DNA from 4 places in the Brevibacillus sp. FIR094 genome. Region 2 is predicted to be linked to each of the others. Evidence: riboswitches for the same ligand, from Rfam matches in the RefSeq annotation. Region 2 holds a riboswitch; each other region holds the start of a gene.

Region 1 (4,683 bases), on a different contig from region 2:
GCCAAATGCCCCTTTCCACATTTCCTGATAGGTGCCCAAGATCGATTCGCCAACCGCAGCAATGACCAGCGCCCCGGTCAACAAACCGATGACGACAGCCAAGAGTGGCTGAACCAATGACTTAGATAGCTCTTTGATTGCTGCCATGAATGCTTCCCCCCGCCATGATCACGCTGATTTTTTCTTCGGTTGCTTCTAGGCGTGAAAGCTCTCCAGCAATTCGCCCTTTATACATGACCAAAACCCTGTCAGACAAGGCGAGAATTTCGGACAACTCGGAGGAGACGAGCAAGATCCCATCTCCCTGATTGCGCTTTTCGATTAGCGCCTGATGGATGTACTCCATGGCACCGATATCCACCCCTCGCGTAGGCTCAGCCGCAATCAAAAACGGGGTTTCATGTCCCAGCTCCCTTGCTACGATCAGCTTTTGCAAATTTCCACCTGACAGATTCCCTGCCAGCTCCTGCAATTGTCGGGAGCCTGTCTTGATGGCAAACTGCTCAACCCAGCCTTTTACGACCTGGCGGAATTTCTCCCGCAAAACAACGCCGCGGCGGTTGTAAGCAGGCTTTCGCTGATAGCCCATCAACGCATTTTCCTCAACGCTTGAGAGTTTGGCCGCTCCCCACAGGTAGCGATCCTCCGGAATATGCGCCAAGCCGGCATCCCGAATGGTGGCTACTGATTTGTTCGTCACGTCCTTGCCGCCTAACTGCACCGTGCCCTCCTGTGCCGCTCGCAAACCACTGATCGCTTGCAGCAGCTCAGATTGACCATTCCCGGAAACACCTGCAATTCCTACGATTTCCCCGTGATGCACGGTAAAGCTGACTTGATCGAGCAGTGTCTGCTTTTCTCGAACCGTGAGATTCTCCACCTGCAACAAGGGGCCTTTATCCAGAGGAACTCGCTCAGCTAGCTCCTGCAATTCACGTCCGACCATCAGTCTGGCTAAATCGTCCGCATTGGTTTCTGTACGAGAAACTGTTCCGGTCACCTTGCCTCCGCGCAGTACCGTAATACGATCGGCTACCTCCATGACTTCCTGCAACTTATGTGTAATCAAAATGACGCTCTTGCCGCTCTCCGCCAGGTTTCGAATCGTTTGTAGCAGGTCGCGTACCTCCAGCGGGGTAAGGACAGCGGTCGGCTCGTCCAGCACGATAATATCCGCTCCCTGATACAGAACCTTAAGAATTTCGACCCGTTGCTGTTCCCCAATCGAACAATTCGCTACCTTGGCCTGCGGATGAATCGGAATGCGATACTGCTCACTAAGTGCACGCACCTTGTCCTCCGCGTCATTTCTTTTGAAAAAACCCGCTTGCTTCGGCTCGTAGCCGATCACGATATTTTCAGTCACACTGAATTCTCCGAAGAGCATAAAGTGCTGGTGAACCATCCCGATTCCATTTCGAATCGCGTCCTCTGGGCCGCGAAAAACAACTGGCTTGCCGTTTAACACGATCTCTCCCGACGTCGGCTGCTCCATCCCGTACAACATCCGCATCAATGTCGTTTTGCCCGCTCCGTTTTCCCCGACAATCGCGTGGACTTCTCCTGCTGCCAGTGAGAACGACACCTTGTCGTTGGCGGTAAAATCTCCGTACTTCTTGGTCATGGCCCTCATTTCCAAGCGATCGGTCATTCCCACTCCCTCATTTCTGTACGTCCTTTTTTGAAAATGGAAGACCGACTACACAGCCGTAGTCGGTCACATCCATCACTGTGCACAAGCTTTTTTACGTGCGTGTTTAGAATTTATCTGGTACTTTGCGAGTGCCAGCTACAATTTCATCGCTGATCGCTTTCACTTTATCCACCACTTCTTGTCCAATAAAAGCGTTCAGAGGCGTTTTGCTTTCGTGCGTGACATAGGTTACGCCAACACCTTTTTCTTTCAAGCCGTACGCAACAACACCTGGTTTGAACGTTCCTTCTACAAAGCTCTTCACGGTTTCATAAGCTGCCGCGTCGGTCCCTTTCAATTGGGACAGAACGATATGCTCTGGATCAATCGTTGTACGGTCAACGTCCTGACCTGCTGTGAAGAAGCCTTTTTCCTTCGCTGCTTCGAAAACGCCGAGGTCGCCTACTGCTGCTGCACCGTTAATGAAGTCAGCGCCTTTGGAAGCCTGGAGCAAAGCCAATTCCTTCGCTTTTGCCGGGTCAGTGAAGCTTCCTACATAGTTGACCATCAGTTCTGCTTTTGGATTCGTCGCTTTCAAGCCCTCTTCGAAGCCAACTGTCCATTTTTTCAACTGCGGAATATCAAGAGCGACAACCATACCTACTTTGTTCGTTTTCGTTGCCAGACCTGCTGCTGCTCCCACCAGGTAAGCCGCTTCCTGCTCGTGGAAGGTAACACTGCGTACGTTTGGCAAATCCACTACGGTATCAATAATCGCAAAATTACGGTCAGGATTTTCGGTTGCTACTTTTTTCAATGCATCCTCTGATGTAAAGGAAGAAGTGATGATCAAATCATAATTTTCTGCAACAGCCACGCGCAGATTCTCTTCAATCGCTCCATGGTCCGTAGATTCAATCGTTTTCACTTCTGCTCCAAGCTCTTGTGCGGCTTTCTTTGCACCCTCATCCATTTGTTGGAAGAACGGATTCACACCGATTTTCTCAGGCAAAATCAAGGCAATTCGCTTTTTGTCCCCGCCCTCTTGTCCTGCTGCTTGTCCTCCTGGCTGATCTGCAGGTGCGCTTGTGCCAGTCGAGCACCCTGTTGCCAATACTGCGAATGTCGTTAATGCCAGCAATAACTTCTTCATGATGTATCTCTCCCTATCCGAACTTTACGTTTTTCTTTATCCTATTAGGTAATGTACGGCTTTTTACCCATTTTTTCAATACTATTTACGAATATTATTATATAAAATTAATTTATCGTTCGTTTATTACCTCCTTCTATTTACAAATACAACAAAAAAACTCTTCCCGGAGGAAGAGTTTGCGTACGTAGCCGTTCTCTTCCTCATCTGTCAAAACCATCGTACATCGTACAGGTTTTGCAGGAATTGGCACCTTTCTGTTCATGCATAGACATGATCAGTGGTTGCCGGGCATCATCGGGCCAGTCCCTCCGCCGCTCTTGATAAGGTAGGTGAATATATTTAGTTACAATGGAATTCATTCTAGCAGAACGGTTCAAAAATGCAATTCTTTTTTCTCAATTCCAAACACTTCTAAAAGTGAATAAAAGTTTAAAAAGTCGTCTTTTCAGCACCGAGAAATTGGCGAGAACCTGAAGAAGGAGGAGCGGAGTGTAGGGGACCTACATGAGCACCGGACTTCGAAGGTGAACGTCGATTTCGATGCCGAATAAGCTTTCAGAACTACGTCGTGATCAAAAGACGACTTTTTAAACAACCTCTAATTGACGTGAAAGGTTTGCTGGAGACGATGAGACAACGTATTCAGCTCGCCCAGCTCTTCCGTAATCTCTCGCACTTTTTGATGCTGGTTTTCTGCTGTCGCAAACAGCTCTTCTAAGTTGGCTACCGATTCCTCGGTTACAGCTGTAATGGTCGACATCTCGATAGCAACTTCTCCGGAACGCACTTTTACCCGGTCCATGCTGGAGCTTACTTGATCAGCTGCTTGCAGGAAGGCCATCATCCCGGCACGTACTGCTTCGATAGAGGCCACTGTTTTCACGGCCAGCTCTTGGCCTTTTGCAACAGACGTTTCCCCATTGCTCATATGCTGCACCGCATTCTCACTTTCCTGGTGGAGAGATTTCAGAATGTCGGTAATTTCTTGCGTAGCTGTCGCGCTTTGTTCTGCCAGCTTGCGTACCTCATCCGCTACAACAGCAAATCCCCGTCCATGCTCGCCTGCACGCGCCGATTCAATCGCCGCATTCAGTGCCAAGAGATTCGTTTGTGTCGCGATCTGATTAATAGCGCCGACAATTTCCTCTACGCGATTCGCCTGCCGATTGAGCTGGTGAATCGTAGAGGCGGCTACATTGACTGCCTGCACAATTTGCTCCATCTGCGAGGACAGCTCATTCATCATCTGAACGCTTTCTGTCAGACGACGGTTGTTTTGTTGCGATTCCGTTTTCATTGCGTTGGTCTGTGTTGTGACTGCCTCGATTTCCTGGTCGATGGATTGAACCTCTTCTTCGATCTTCACCGTAGAATTCGCCTGCGACTCCATACCTGTGGCGACTTCCTTAAAGGCAACCATCATTTCATCTGTATTGCGCTTCGTACCTTCCGCATGCTCATGCACATGATCGCTTGTAAGATCCAGCTGCTCCGTCATTTGCTGGATGTTCAAAAGCATTTCTCCCAGACGGCGCTCCTTCTCTTCCGCTTCCTGCCTTGCATCATGAGCTTTTCGCAAGGAGGCTTGTCCGGCGAGACACAGATACGTAACGGCTCCCATCATCATGAGAATCGTGACAATACGCATAAGCAAATTGAGCTCTGAAAAATCACCATCGAAAATCTCGTAGGTTCCCGTATAAAACCCGACAATCGTAACGATGATTTGGGCAATTCCCGCTGTTACGACCAGCTTCCAATCCAAATAGGCCGCCAAAAAGCCCATGACGATAAAGGCGAGGAAGGTAACCTCCTGGTAATCGGTAAAGTGATCAAAGGAAATAGCATAAAACATAAGTCCGATTGCTACCAGATAACGAATCACAAGACTATC
Region 2 (4,683 bases):
CTTTGTTTTTGCAGAGAATGTGCAGCAGTTAATCAGAAAAATGAGACGAAGGTGAAACTTTTTTACACTTCCTGCGTGGTAAGGGATGAAGGGGTGTGAACGGCTTGGGAAAGTAGGTCTGGAGGATGTGTACCAGCTGCATGTAAACGATATTTACCGCTATCTTTTCCGGCTGACACGAGATGAGAGGCTGGCAGAGGATCTGACACAGGAAACCTTTTGTCGCGCCTACTCTTCCTTGGATGACTACCGTGGGGGAAAAGTACGACCTTGGCTGTTCAAGGTGGCCTATCACGCTTTCGTAGACGGTTATCGCAGGAAGACGAAACAACGGTTTGCGTTTGTGGAAGCCCTGCCAGAGCGACGTGATCATGCGGCGGTTGATCCGGCAGAGCATGTCGTGAACAAGGAGCTGTGGGAAGTGGCCCATGACTATTTGGAGAGACTTCCAGAAAAGCAGAGACAGGTCATTTTGTTGTCTGCCATGCAGTTTTCCTACGCGGAAATGGCAGAGGTACTCGGGATTGAGTTGGCAGACGTCAAGCGTTCCTTGTTTCGGGGGAGACAAAAGATGCGGCAGTTGTGGAGGGAGGAAAGCTGATGATGAACAAGGATGAGAATAATCGCGAGCAAAGGCTGCTTGCTTATTTGCGTGGGGAAATGGCGGAAGAAGATTCGAAACAATTCGAGGAGGAAATAGCCGCTGACGAGGAATACGCACAGCGGTTGGAGAGGCTTTTGCTGGGGGAAGAAACGGGAGAGGACAACGCGAAGATAAAACAGCCTGAAACGCTGTCGGCTGAAAAACAGCGCGCCATTGTTCGCCGGGGGAAATGGAAAAATCGGTTGAGCAACGCTGGATTCAGCATAGTGCTTCCCTTTTTGGCTGGAGTTGTGTTGCTGATTCTGAATGGCTGGGTTGGGTCATTGATGCATGAAGATCTGTTCCGCGTTGCGAAGTCGATGGTCAATTTTACTCAACCCGGTGTTAGTGTGGGCGGGAGTGGCTCGCAGGTGGGATTGCTATACGGCAATATCAGCATGGAGCTTCGCGAGAGAGTCGGGTTGGAAGATAAGAACGCAGGGCGATTTGAAAGTACAAACGTGCTGTGGAACGTAAATGCCGGGCCGCAATGGACGAATGGAGTCAGGGAGCAAAAGCTGTATTTCCGTTATCCGACAGAGGGGAAAAAGGAGGATACGACGTCTCTCACTTCACCTGCCTGGGCAACGATGGAGAAGCTGCCGGAGGGAACCGTTTCTCAGCTCGCAATTTCCTTCGATCACTTCCTGACGTATGAGGAGTACTATGAACTGGTTTCCCGCTATGTTACCTCTTCGGGACAAGATACGGTTTGGTTTGCGGTAGACACAGGGGTGGAGCGCAAGCAAGCAGAAGACGATGGGGGCAATCGGTTTCTCGGTCCCGGGTACGTGTGGGGGTTTGCTCAGCATGAACTGGACTACGGAAGTGCGTCCATTCGGGTAAACGGGGAAGGGGACAGAAGAATGGCCGCCTACTTGGAAGAGATGAAGTACTTATCTGAGCAAGAAGATATGGCTCGCGATATCGGCAGATCTTTGCTATCTCGTAGCGACCCTCAGATAACCGAACGATACAACTACATGCAGCAAAACGGAGTGCGAATCTACGGCGCCGTCCTCACCGGACCTACGAAAGAACTGCTGAAGCTCAAGGCCGAAAAGTCAATAACGGCCGCGCTTTTAGGCAAGGTAGACTGGTGGAATTGGGATCGCCCTGCGGCATCGGGAACACATTATACCTACTAGTAGCACGGTGCGAATTTTTGCACAAAAGGGTGTTGACATCGTGGAAGCGTTGGTTGTATGATTCAAACTAAATCAAAAACCGAATACGTTTTGGATACCTTATCCAGAGAAGGTGGAGGGACTGGCCCGATGATACCCGGCAACCGACATGACGCCATTCAGACGCGAGGAAGCGACTGATTGACAGGCGACATGCACGGTGCTAATTCCTGCAGAAACAAAAGTAGTCTGGAAGATAAGGGGGACATCAACACGGTTCTTACACGTGACGACAGCGACCTCTTTTCTTCGGGAAAAGAGGTCTTTTTATTGCTCCAGGTACTCAAACAAAACAAGTAGAGATAGAGGAAAAATACGTAGAGGGGAGTTTTGGAATCATGGCATATCGCGCATTGACTGAACAGGAAGCAGTAGAGTACGTAAAAGGAATACCGGGTCTTTTTAGCGATGGAGCAGAGCTGACCAGCCGCGAAATCGGGGATGGCAACCTCAATCTCGTTTTTGACATTCAGGAGCCAGCAACTGGTAAGAGCGTCATTGTCAAGCAAGCACTGCCTTTTGCCCGCGTCGTGGGAGAATCTTGGCCGCTTACGATTGATCGGGCTCGTATCGAGAGCGAGGCACTCCGCATTCAACACAAATACGTTCCAGACCTAGTGCCGCAGGTGTATCATTTCGACGCGGAGCTTGCGCTGACCGTCATGGAAAACATCGGGGACCACATCATCATGCGCAAAGGTCTGATCGAAGGAAAGCGGTACCCGCTATTCGCGAGGCAAATTGGTCGTTTTCTTGCGCAAACCTTGTTCTTCACATCCGATCTGGGCGCACATCCGTACGATAAAAAATCGCTAGTCGGAACATTCATAAATCCAGAATTATGCAAAATCACAGAGGATCTCGTGTTTACCGATCCGTATGAAAATGCACCTACCAACGACTTCAACCCGTTGATTCGCCGGGAAGTCGAGGCGATCTGGAACAACAGGCCGCTGAAGCTGGAAATCGCCAAGCTGAAATACGATTTCCTTACGCGCTCGGAAGCGCTGCTGCATGGTGACTTGCATACCGGAAGTATTTTCATCACGGAAAACAGCTTGAAAGCAATCGATCCAGAGTTCGCTTACTACGGCCCAATCGGTTTTGACATCGGGGCGGTCATTGCCAACCTGCTGCTCAACTACGCAGGACAGCACGGTTTGCAAAAAGATCAAGGAGAACGGGAAGCGTACCGCGAATACTTACTGGAAACGGTCGAGGATGTCTGGAATGAATTCGTTTCGCAATTCGTTCAGCTCTGGCACAAGCACGCCAAAGAGCGCAGCGCACATGTCGAAGGACTGTGGCAAAGCTACGTGAAGCGTTTGATTCAGGATACAGCAGGCTATGCCGGATGCAAAATTTTGCGCCGTGTCATCGGCTTGGCAGGAGTAGCGGACCTGAATGCCATTGAAGACGACCAGACTCGCGCAGAAGCAGAGCGTCTGGCTCTCTCGATTGGAGAAGCGCTGATTCTCGGTCGCGGCGACATAGACGAATCGACAGATATCACGGACATCGTACGCACTGTGACCGAACGTTACTATCAGGAGGCAACGACAGTATGACAACCAGCACCCAATTGGCACCTGTTAAGTGGGAGAATGACGCATTGGTCTTGCTTGACCAGACGCGTTTGCCAGTAGAAACGATCTATTTGAATTTGACTACCTCCGAGCAAGTATGGGGTTCCATTCGCCGCTTGGAAGTGCGTGGTGCACCAGCGATTGGCATGGCGGCGGCTTACGGGCTCTACCTTGGGATTCGTGGCAGTGAAGCGAGTAACTACGACGAGTTTTGGCAGGAACTGAACCAGCAGGCAGACTACCTGGGCTCTTCCCGTCCGACAGCCGTGAATCTGTTCTGGGCGTTGGATCGCATCAAAGCTCGTGTTGAAAAAGAAAGCGGAGCGTCGATTGCCGAGTTGAAGGCGGCAGTGCTCGATGAAGCATTGGTGATTCAAAAGGAAGACGCTGAAGTATGCCGGACCATCGGAGAGCATTTGCTCACTCTGTTGCATGACGGTATGGGAATTCTCACGCACTGTAATCCAGGAGCATTGGCTACAGCAGCGTACGGTACGGCTACCGCTCCATTTTATTTGGCAAAGGAACGCGGCTGGAACCTGAAGGTGTACGCGGACGAAACTCGTCCTGTCCTGCAAGGCGCTCGTCTTACTGCATTCGAATTGCAGCAAGCAGGGATTGATGTGACGCTGATCTGTGACAACATGGCGGCGATGGTTATGTCCCAAGGGAAAGTAGAGGCTGTCATCGTGGGTACAGACCGCGTAGCAGCGAATGGCGATGTCGCCAACAAAATCGGTACGTATGGGGTAGCGGTATTGGCAAAAGCTCACGGCATTCCTTTTTACGTGGCAGCTCCCTTGTCCTCGGTCGATCTAGACACACTGACAGGCGCAGATATTCCGATTGAAGAGCGTCCAGCCGAGGAAATTACCCATGGCTTGGGCAAACAGGTAGCTCCAGACGATATCAAGGTGTACAATCCTGCGTTCGATGTAACGCCTGCGAAGTACATTACAGCGATCGTCACGGAGACCGGCATTTTCAAGCCGGAAGAGATCGGCAATAGCAAAAAATAAAAGAAACACTTATAAGCGTTCGCCCAGTTGTTGCTGGCGGGCGCTTTTTGCTCATTTTGGCGTTTTCCAGTAAAATATCCAAGAAAAGGGGAGATACGTATGCAAACGATTCAACGGATAGCAATCAATGAAGATACGTACTTGAAACAATTAGAATTAACCGATGCTGAGGAGTTATTTTTGCTTACGGATTCGAACCGGGAGAATCTTATGGAATGGCTGCCGTGGCTGAATTATACGAAGAAGGT
Region 3 (4,683 bases), on a different contig from region 2:
AAAAGCTCAGGTAACACCTGAAGTGGAAGACAATAAAGGTTTGTTACAGTAAGAAGAAAACCCTTTTTGCCCATGGTGAAAAGGGTTTTGTACTGTTATGACGTTCCAAATATTGGGTGATCAGGGTTGCGTGTCTCCCTTTTCATCCGCTATGCTAGGATGAGAAGATAAATACCTGAATTCCTTTTAGACTGCTCATCGTGCAGGGGAGAGAAGGAAGGACTGTTTTACATGAAAAAATCAGTGAACATGTCAGTTGCGACTGCGATTAGTGTCGCGCTAGTGATGGCAAACAACCAAACGATCTATGCTGCAGCACCACCAGCATCGAATGACTACTATTTAAGTAACCAGCTTCATTTGAGTCAGATTAGAGCTCTCCAAGCATGGCCAGTCGTAAATAGTAATGAACAGATTATCATTGCGGTGCTGGACTCCGGTGCGGACTATGAGCATCCTGATTTGAAGGACAACCTTCTGCCGGGTGTGAATCTTGTCAATCCAGGGAGATCTGCCCAAGACGATAACGGACATGGAACAGAAGTAACTGGTGTACTGGCTGCTAGCGGGAATAACAGTATGGGTGTATCCGGTGTCTTGTGGAATGCCAAGGTTTTGCCGATTAAAATCTTGGACAAAAAGGGAGATACTACGGAGCCGACTCTTGCTAAGGGTATCAATACTGCCTTGGATCGTGGTGCCAAAGTCATTGTGATGTCTCTCAGTAGTATGGCCTACTCCAAGGAACTGACGAATGCTGTGCAACGAGCGGAAAGAAGCGGAGCTGTTCTGATTGCAGCTAGTGGCAATGAGAGTAGCCGTGTGGCTTATCCGGCTGCTTATCCCACGGTAGTAGCGGTAGGGGCTGTAAGGAGTAACAATGAAGTGCTGTATCAAAGTAATACAGGACCTGAGCTGAACCTGGTAGCGCCTGGTTTCAATGTTTATACGACCAAGCTTGGGGGGAAATACGGTTCTTTTAGCGGTACTTCAGCAGCGGCACCACAAGTAGCAGGTGCAGCGGCGCTCATACTAGCTCGTCATCCCAAACTAAGTCCATTTGATGTAAGACAATTGCTTTATCAAACGGCTACGGACTTAGGAGAAAAGGGATGGGACCGAAAAACGGGCTACGGGTTGTTAAATGTCGACAAGGCAGTTCGAACGCCCTTATCCTATGACTTTTTAGAGCCGAATAATCAGACATACTCAGCAAAAGCGTTCCCGATCGAGTCTCAGATACGTGGAAATTTGGGGCCAAAAGACACGATAGACTGGCTGAAGATGGACATCCCTTACGATGGAAAGGTCAGCTTCACAGCGTCTGTGACTTCTGGTGTTTCTTCAGCGATGGCAGCTACCTTTTACCCAGAAAATCGTCCACCGATCACGCAGTACTTCGGGAATGGGGATACGATAACGGTTCCGGTCAAGGCGGGAAGCATGAATATCCGGTTAATGCGTAACGGAGGGGTCAATAACGCTTTTACCTACGTGTTGACGAGTAAGTTTACCATCAATCCGGACCGGAATGAACCGAACGATACGCAAGAGACGGCAAGGCCGCTCGTAGGTAATCAAATCAGTGTAACAGGCAATTTTCACGATGAAGGGGATCAGGATTGGTTCTCCTACTATGTTCGTGAATACGGGCATTTGGATGTCACTGTTAGTCCTGATAACAAGCGTGTCGATCTATTGCTGAGTATCGGTAAACAAGAGATCGGAAAAAAGATGGTTGTCTGGGACCCTAACTACGATAATGGAACGAAAGACAATCCGACAGAGCGCGTCCAAAAAGAAGTGTCACCAGGTAAGTATTACATCCGTGTGAGTGAGTACAATCGCAATGCGGTGAATGGCGAATATCAGCTGGATCTGGGATACACGCCAGTAAAAAAAGATTTTAATGAGCCGAATGACACCTATCAAAAAGCGTCTCCGTTAGGCGGTGGGACAGTGATGTCAGGCACAATACCGACAGCTACTGATTCCGACTGGTTCCAATTTACTGTGAATAGTGAATCGTATGTGACGTTCCGAGCGCCGTACATCCCTGTCGATAGCGGCTTTCGTTTCGCGCTCTACAGCGATCGAAACATGAACTATGCGATCGCTTCGACGAATGAGGTAGCGGAGTTGTCTAACCGAGGAAACGATATTATCGGTTTGCGTTTGCAACCAGGAAAATATTATGTACGACTTAATAGCGGTACTGCGTTCAAATATGAATCGTACCGACTCACGGTGACGCAGCAGAAATTGATAGCGGGCTATCGCGATATTTCGGACCACTGGGCGCGCTCAGAGATCGTCAGACTTAGCTCTCGCGATATTGTAAATGGATTTAATGATGCGTCGTTCAAGCCCAATCAGGCAGTGACCCGTGCAGAGTTTTCGACGATGCTGCTTAAATCGATGCGTGCGACCGGTTCCAAGGTAGCGACTACCTACACAGGAAAAACGACCTTCCGGGATATGCCAAAGCGGCACTGGGCGTATCACAATTTAGGTGTAGCCTATCAATTAGGAATTTTGAAAGGGTACCCGAAGAATGAAATGAAGCCGGATCAGCCGATATCGCGTGCAGAGATGGCGGTAATGATCGCGCGGGCGCGTGATGTTTTGATGTATAACCGAGGTACCTCGAATTATCAGGATGTGCCAGCGAGTCATTGGGCTTCTCCTGCCATTGAAGCTTTGACATCTAGAAATTGGCTCAGTGGGTACGGTTCTTCCTTTAAACCGAATGGAAGGGCTACTCGCGCCGAGGTAGTAGTGGTACTTTCCAAAGCCTATCAATTATAAGTAAAAATTTTCCTATTGACATCTCTGAAAAAAACAATTATTCTATTATCCGTAATGGATACTCTTATCCAGAGCAGGCGGAGGGACTGGCCCTATGAAGCCCGGCAACCGATCTAGAGCGGTGCTAACCAGCAGAACGGACATCCGTTCTGGCCGATAAGAGGATGAAGGAAGCAAAAAACGCTCAAACCTTTTCCTCCTCAAAAATGGAAAAGGTTTTTTATTTGCGTTTACGTAGATAAAATCCTGACTCGGCTACCACACTATTTGTATGAGGTCAAAGGAGGTATTTTCTCATGGCTTTGCAAAAAGGTCGTCGTCTGTTTACATCCGAATCTGTAACCGAAGGACATCCGGATAAAATTTGTGACCAAGTTTCCGACTCCATCTTGGATGCGATCCTGTCCAAAGATCCAAACGCTCGTGTAGCTTGCGAAACATCCGTAACTACTGGTTTGGTTCTCGTAGCAGGTGAAATTACTACAAACACTTATGTAGATATCCAAAAGCTCGTTCGTGAAACCATTCGTGAAATCGGTTATGACCGTGCGAAATTCGGTTTTGACGCTGACACTTGCGGTGTTATTACTGCAATTGGCGAGCAGTCCGCTGACATTGCACTTGGTGTAGACCAAGCATTGGAAGCACGCGAAGGCAAAATGACTGACGCTGAGATCGAAGCAATTGGTGCTGGTGACCAAGGTTTGATGTTTGGTTTTGCTTGCAATGAAACACCTGAGCTGATGCCACTTCCGATCAGCATGTCTCACCAATTGGCTCGTCGTCTGACTGAAGTACGTAAAAACGGTACACTTGCTTACCTCCGTCCTGACGGAAAAACACAAGTAACCGTTGAGTACGATGGTGATAAACCAGTTCGTATCGATACAATCGTTATTTCTACCCAACATGCTCCCGAAACAACTCTGGAGCAAATCAAGCAAGATCTGGTTGAACACGTAATCAAACCAGTTGTTCCTGCTGAACTGTTGGACGCTGAAACCAAATACTTCATCAACCCAACTGGCCGTTTCGTAATTGGTGGACCACAAGGGGATGCTGGCTTGACTGGCCGCAAAATCATCGTAGATACTTACGGCGGTTATGCTCGTCATGGCGGCGGTGCGTTCTCCGGTAAAGATCCGACAAAAGTTGACCGTTCCGGTGCTTACGCAGCTCGTTATGTAGCGAAAAACATTGTGGCAGCTGGCCTCGCAGACAAATGCGAAGTACAAGTTGCTTACGCAATTGGTGTAGCACAACCAGTTTCCATCGCAGTAGATACATTCGGCACAGGTACCATTTCCGAAGAAGCTCTGGTGAAATTGGTTCGTAAACACTTTGACCTGCGTCCTGCTGGTATCATCAAGCAGCTCGACCTGCGTCGTCCTATCTACAAACAAACAGCTGCATATGGCCACTTCGGACGCAATGACCTGAATGTTCCTTGGGAGCAAACAGACAAGGCTGAAATACTGAAGCAAGAGGCTGCTCAACTGTAATAGCATGAATGACATAAAAAGAGCCTGGTGTTGCTACTGGGCTCTTTTTCATTTTAGGAGCAAAGTCATCCAATTATTGGGTCGATTGTTGCACAGGAATTTGTAGGACTGTGTCGAATCTCCTAGTGAGGAAGTAGAGGAGGGGTTTTTTTGCCGAACAGAAGGCTCTTCCTGATCGTATTTCTTACTTTTTTGTTTTTTGCAGTGGCTATTGGGTTGTTAGGCGAATCTTTTCTGGAAAAAAAGAATAAACAAGAAGTGCAACCTTTTCCCCAAGTGGATACGTCTATAAGCATAAGTGAGACAAAAAATGCTGAGCCAAACGTCACACCAATTGAAGAAGCAGCGGTTCAAACGAAAAAGTGGTATAACA
Region 4 (4,683 bases), on a different contig from region 2:
AAGTAAAACCCAACCAGCTTTTCGGCCAGTTGGGTTTCGTTGATCGATCAATTATTTGTTGATTTAGAACGCTGGAATAATCGCGCCTTTGTATTCATCTTCAATGAACTTTTTCACTTCAGGTGAGGTCAGTGCTTTTGCCAGCTTTTGCATTGCTTCGGAATCCTTGTTGTCAGGACGAGCTACCAGGATGTTTGCGTATGGAGTATCTTTATCTTCAATAAACAGGGCGTCTTTCGTTGGAACAAGCTTTGCTTCCAGCGCATAGTTGGTGTTGATCAACGCCATATCTACTTCTTCCAGCACGCGTGGCAGCATTGCTGCTTCTACTTCTTTGAACTTCAGGTTTTTCTTGTTCTCAACAACGTCTTTCACTGTACCACTGATGCCAGCGCCTTCTTTCAGCTTGATCACGCCGTTTTTCTCCAAGAGTGCGAGTGCGCGACCGCTGTTTGTCGGATCGTTTGGCAGCGCGATAGTTGCGCCATCAGCTAATTCATCGACAGATTTTACTTTTTTGCTGTACGCGCCGAATGGCTCGATGTGTACAGCCACTACTGGCTCCAGGTTCATGTTTTGTCCTTTATTGAAGTCTTCCAGGTAAGGCTTGTGCTGGAAGAAGTTCGCGTCGAGTTGTTTCTCGTTCACTTGAACGTTAGGTTGTACGTAATCGGTGAACTCTTTAATTTCCAGGTTCACGCCTTGTTCTTTCAGCTTTGGTTGAACCAGCTTCAAGATTGCTGCATGTGGAACGGGAGAAGCGCCTACCTTCAATGTTACTTCCTGTTGTCCGCCTTGTGCGCCGCCTTCAGCTGGAGCAGGTGCTGTTTCGGTTTTGCCTCCGCAAGCTGCCAAAGAAAATGCCAACACAGTAGTAAGTACAGATACGACTAGCTTTTTCATGAATGATTTCCCCCTTGCATGTATTTATCTTATTCTTTGATAACCTATATGGAAAAATCCTACTTACGGCTGAACTTGAGAACCAGACGGTCCCCCAGCGATTGTAAGATCTGTACCATCACCAGCAAAATAACAACAGTCACAACCATGACATCGGTTTGGAAACGCTGATATCCGTAACGGATCGCCAAGTCACCCAAACCACCACCGCCAATTACCCCAGACATTGCGGTATAAGAGACCAGCGTAACCGTTGTGATCGTAATACCCGCGATCAGGCCCGATCTAGACTCTGGCAAAAGGACATTCCAGACGATCTGCCAATTGGAAGCACCCATAGATTGTGCCGCCTCAATCACGCCTTTATCAATCTCACGCAGAGAGGTTTCCACCAAACGTGCGAAAAACGGAGCGGCACCGAATACGAGCGGCGGAATGGCACCCAGTACACCGAGTGAAGTTCCTACGATCATTTTCGTCACAGGAATCAGCAAGATCATCAAAATGATAAATGGTACTGAGCGCAATACATTGACAACGAATGATGCGATCGTATAAAAAGTGCGGTTTTGCAGAAGCTGTCCGCGTGAAGTCAAAAATAGAATGATGCCCAGCGGCAAACCAATCAGGACAGTAAACAGGGTGGAAAAACCGAGCATCGTGAGCGTATCCATCGTGCCTATGCCGATTTCAGCCCAATCCACATTTTCAAATGTCCAGTCCATTTATATCACCTCTACTTCCAAGCCACGTTGGCGCAGCGTCTCAATAGTCTTTTGATTCTGTGCGACATCGCCTTCCAGCTCGATCACCAACTGCCCATACGGCGTATCCTTCATGCGAGAAATGGTTCCCTGCAAAATGCTGAACACCGTACCGGTCTCTTGCATTGTTTGGAACAGAATCGGCTGATACGTTTTTTCACCCAGGAAGGTGACTCGAGCAATCGTACGGTTCCCCGCGGCCTTTTCGTGCTCCACTGCTTCGCGCAGTTCTGTAGAATCCGCTACTTGTTCCACGAATTCTTGTGTCGTTGGATGCTTCGGACGAAGGAATACATCCAGTACGTTACCCGACTCGACGATCTTTCCTCCATCAATGACGCCAACACGATCACAAATGGAGCGAATGACGTGCATCTCGTGGGTAATCAACACAATGGTCAAGCCCAGCTTGCGGTTGATGTCCAAGAGGAGTGCCAGAATGGAGTTCGTCGTCTGCGGATCGAGAGCCGATGTAGCTTCGTCACAGAGCAGCACTTTTGGATCATTCGCGAGCGCACGGGCAATCCCGACACGTTGCTTTTGTCCGCCAGACAGTTGAGTCGGATATTTGTCCTTATGTGCCTCCAAGCCAACCAGCTTCAGCAGCTCGTTCACTTTCTTATCAATCTCTGCCTTTGGACGCTTTGCCAGCTTGAGCGGAAAAGCGACATTTTCGCCAACTGTCGAAGAAGACAGCAAGTTAAAGTGCTGAAAAATCATGCCGATGGAGCGGCGCTTTTCTTGCAGCTTCCCTTCATCCAGCTTTGTCAAATCGACGCCGTCCACAATAACTTCCCCTGAAGTTGGACGCTCCAGCAAATTGATGCATCGGATCAACGTACTTTTCCCTGCACCAGAGTGTCCGATGATCCCGTATATTTCTCCTTGCTCTATGGAAAGGTCGATCCCCGTTAACGCTGGGATGGTTTTACCTTGTACTTGATAGCTTTTATGCAAATGACGCAGTTGGATCAACGCATCCACCTCCCGACCACAATCTTGATAAAATCAGAAAACCCCTTTTTCACAAACGAAAAAGGGGCTGCAACGCAATGTTATACGTTCGCATCCACCCTTCTCATCTATACAAGATCCAAAAAATCTTGTAGGAATTGGCACCGCGACGTTCATCCGAAAATGAACCGGCTGCCGGGCTTCATAGGGCCTGTCCCTCCGCCTCTCTTGATAAGAAAGATATCTACGTATATTATGTTCGTCTTTTCTATTTCATGATGATACAAAACGGATTATATCCTTTTTGAAAATATCACGTCAATAGTAATAGTAGGAAAAGTTTTTTAATCCATGACGCCGTTACGGATGATTTTTGACTTTACGTGAAAGCGAGGCGTTGCTTCTTGGAATAAACTCACTGTAAACGTTGGCATCCGCCATGGTCATATCATGGTTATTCTTTCCTAAAAAACAAAAAAAACAGCACGCTTAGTTTTGCGTGCTGCTTTTCTTTTCTCCCACGGGTTGATCTGACGTTTCTGTAGGAGGTGCGATTTTTTCTTGGACAAACGACTGAACCTGATCGACATCCGGAACCAGAACGGAGCCTGCGCGGTTCGATTCACGGAACATCCCCATTGGCGGCAATTGATAATTGCCTGGCTCTAACGTATTCAATTTTAATCCGAGTGCAGACAGCTTCAGCATGTCCACCGAACTAATATTGGTTTGAACATACGGTGTTACTTCCTTCAAAATCGTAGGAAGCTGCATCAGCGTTGTACCATTCTTCATCTGATCCACGACTGCTGTCATTAATTTCCTCTGACGCTCCGTCCGTGTATAATCAGAGGTCGCATCATGACGGAAACGAACATATTGCAAAGCTTTGTCTCCATCCAATTTTTGCAGACCCTTTTTCAGATTAATATCGTAAGCACCTTTGTCTGTCGGGTCATGATAATACATGTTTTTTTCTACATCGATCTCGACTCCGCCCACTGCATCAATCAGAGCCTTGAAACCTTCAAAGTCAGTAATCACGTAACGATCTACTGGAAGTCCAGTGAACTGACTAACCGTTTCCATTGCCAGCTCAGGTCCACCCTCTACAATCGCAGAGTTGATCCGCGAGCTACCTCTACCGGGAATATCTACATACGTATCACGCAGGATTGAAAACATATCATAACGTTTCCCCGTAGGATCGATACTGACCAGCATCATGGAGTCAGAACGAGGAAGCCCGTTATTTTTCATTCCTCTGCGGTCTACTCCCATCAGCAGGATATTGACACGTTCCTTACCATCCCACTCTGGTATTTCTGCTGCTTTGGTGGAATTCCCACCACTAGGCGGTGCGATGTTAGGCTCTTGAATATTTTGAGCAAATTGATAAAAAGAGTATCCGTAGTATCCAGCTGTCGTAGCCATCACGACAAGCAAAAGAAGCAACACTCGTTTCCATATTTTCATAAAGTCCACCTTTATTCTCTATATCCTCAGTTGATGTCATCTCTCCACTTTGTCTAGTATACTCGAATTCGACAAAAGTGGAGCAGCCTTTATTTGGGTACCTGCGACATTATATACATTTTAATTTACAAAGTTCAGAATGTTCGTTATACTATTCTTATCCTTAATGGTAAGGGGTGCATTCGCGTGATATCACCATCCGCTTTCCTCAATCGCTATCCACGTGAGGCCATTTTCTTCCTCATCGCCAGCTTTATTAACTCCTCCGGGAGTGCCTTTATGTGGCCACTTACTACGTTATACGTACATACCATTTTGCAACGCTCGATGACAGAAGCTGGATTCGTCTTGATGATCCAATCTCTGGCTGGAATCTTCGGTCAATTCATTGGCGGATCGTTGTTTCATCGACTAGGTGCCAAGCGGCTTATTGTCGGCGCATTGATTATTCAAGGACTTATTCAATTTTCCATTCCTTTCGTTCAGAGCTGGCCCATCTACCTGATCCTCATGATGGGGCTTGGGTTTACGTTCAACCTGTCGTTTCCTGCCATTCAGGCATTTATCGGCTTTCGCTGGAAAGAAC

Evidence for each region. Region 2 has a riboswitch for S-adenosylmethionine ahead of mtnK (S-methyl-5-thioribose kinase). Riboswitches for the same ligand answer to the same signal wherever they lie in the genome.
Region 1: it holds a riboswitch for S-adenosylmethionine, as region 2 does, so the genes downstream of both, ACQ5DJ_RS06995 (BMP family lipoprotein) here and mtnK (S-methyl-5-thioribose kinase) in region 2, are expected to answer to the same signal.
Region 3: it holds a riboswitch for S-adenosylmethionine, as region 2 does, so the genes downstream of both, metK (methionine adenosyltransferase) here and mtnK (S-methyl-5-thioribose kinase) in region 2, are expected to answer to the same signal.
Region 4: it holds a riboswitch for S-adenosylmethionine, as region 2 does, so the genes downstream of both, ACQ5DJ_RS25205 (methionine ABC transporter ATP-binding protein) here and mtnK (S-methyl-5-thioribose kinase) in region 2, are expected to answer to the same signal.

Annotation. Positions count from the first base shown of each region.
Region 1 is NZ_JBEAES010000006.1:189,316-193,998, forward strand. Features, by position in the region: gene ACQ5DJ_RS06985 (ABC transporter permease) at 1-147, opposite strand, end outside; gene ACQ5DJ_RS06990 (ABC transporter ATP-binding protein) at 122-1,651, opposite strand; gene ACQ5DJ_RS06995 (BMP family lipoprotein) at 1,758-2,786, opposite strand; SAM riboswitch class I at 2,987-3,116, opposite strand; gene ACQ5DJ_RS07000 (methyl-accepting chemotaxis protein) at 3,388-4,683, opposite strand, start outside.
Region 2 is NZ_JBEAES010000004.1:179,040-183,722, forward strand. Features, by position in the region: gene ACQ5DJ_RS04895 (sigma-70 family RNA polymerase sigma factor) at 86-601, shown strand; gene ACQ5DJ_RS04900 (anti-sigma factor) at 601-1,791, shown strand; SAM riboswitch class I at 1,888-2,033, shown strand; gene mtnK (S-methyl-5-thioribose kinase) at 2,169-3,398, shown strand; gene mtnA (S-methyl-5-thioribose-1-phosphate isomerase) at 3,395-4,435, shown strand; gene ACQ5DJ_RS04915 (GNAT family N-acetyltransferase) at 4,535-4,683, shown strand, end outside.
Region 3 is NZ_JBEAES010000006.1:3,255-7,937, reverse strand. Features, by position in the region: gene ACQ5DJ_RS06195 (SLAP domain-containing protein) at 1-52, shown strand, start outside; gene ACQ5DJ_RS06190 (S8 family peptidase) at 232-2,808, shown strand; SAM riboswitch class I at 2,870-2,971, shown strand; gene metK (methionine adenosyltransferase) at 3,105-4,310, shown strand; gene ACQ5DJ_RS06180 (polysaccharide deacetylase family protein) at 4,461-4,683, shown strand, end outside.
Region 4 is NZ_JBEAES010000038.1:40,919-45,601, reverse strand. Features, by position in the region: gene ACQ5DJ_RS25215 (MetQ/NlpA family ABC transporter substrate-binding protein) at 64-903, opposite strand; gene ACQ5DJ_RS25210 (methionine ABC transporter permease) at 963-1,628, opposite strand; gene ACQ5DJ_RS25205 (methionine ABC transporter ATP-binding protein) at 1,629-2,642, opposite strand; SAM riboswitch class I at 2,743-2,859, opposite strand; gene ACQ5DJ_RS25200 (LCP family protein) at 3,111-4,097, opposite strand; gene ACQ5DJ_RS25195 (MFS transporter) at 4,284-4,683, shown strand, end outside.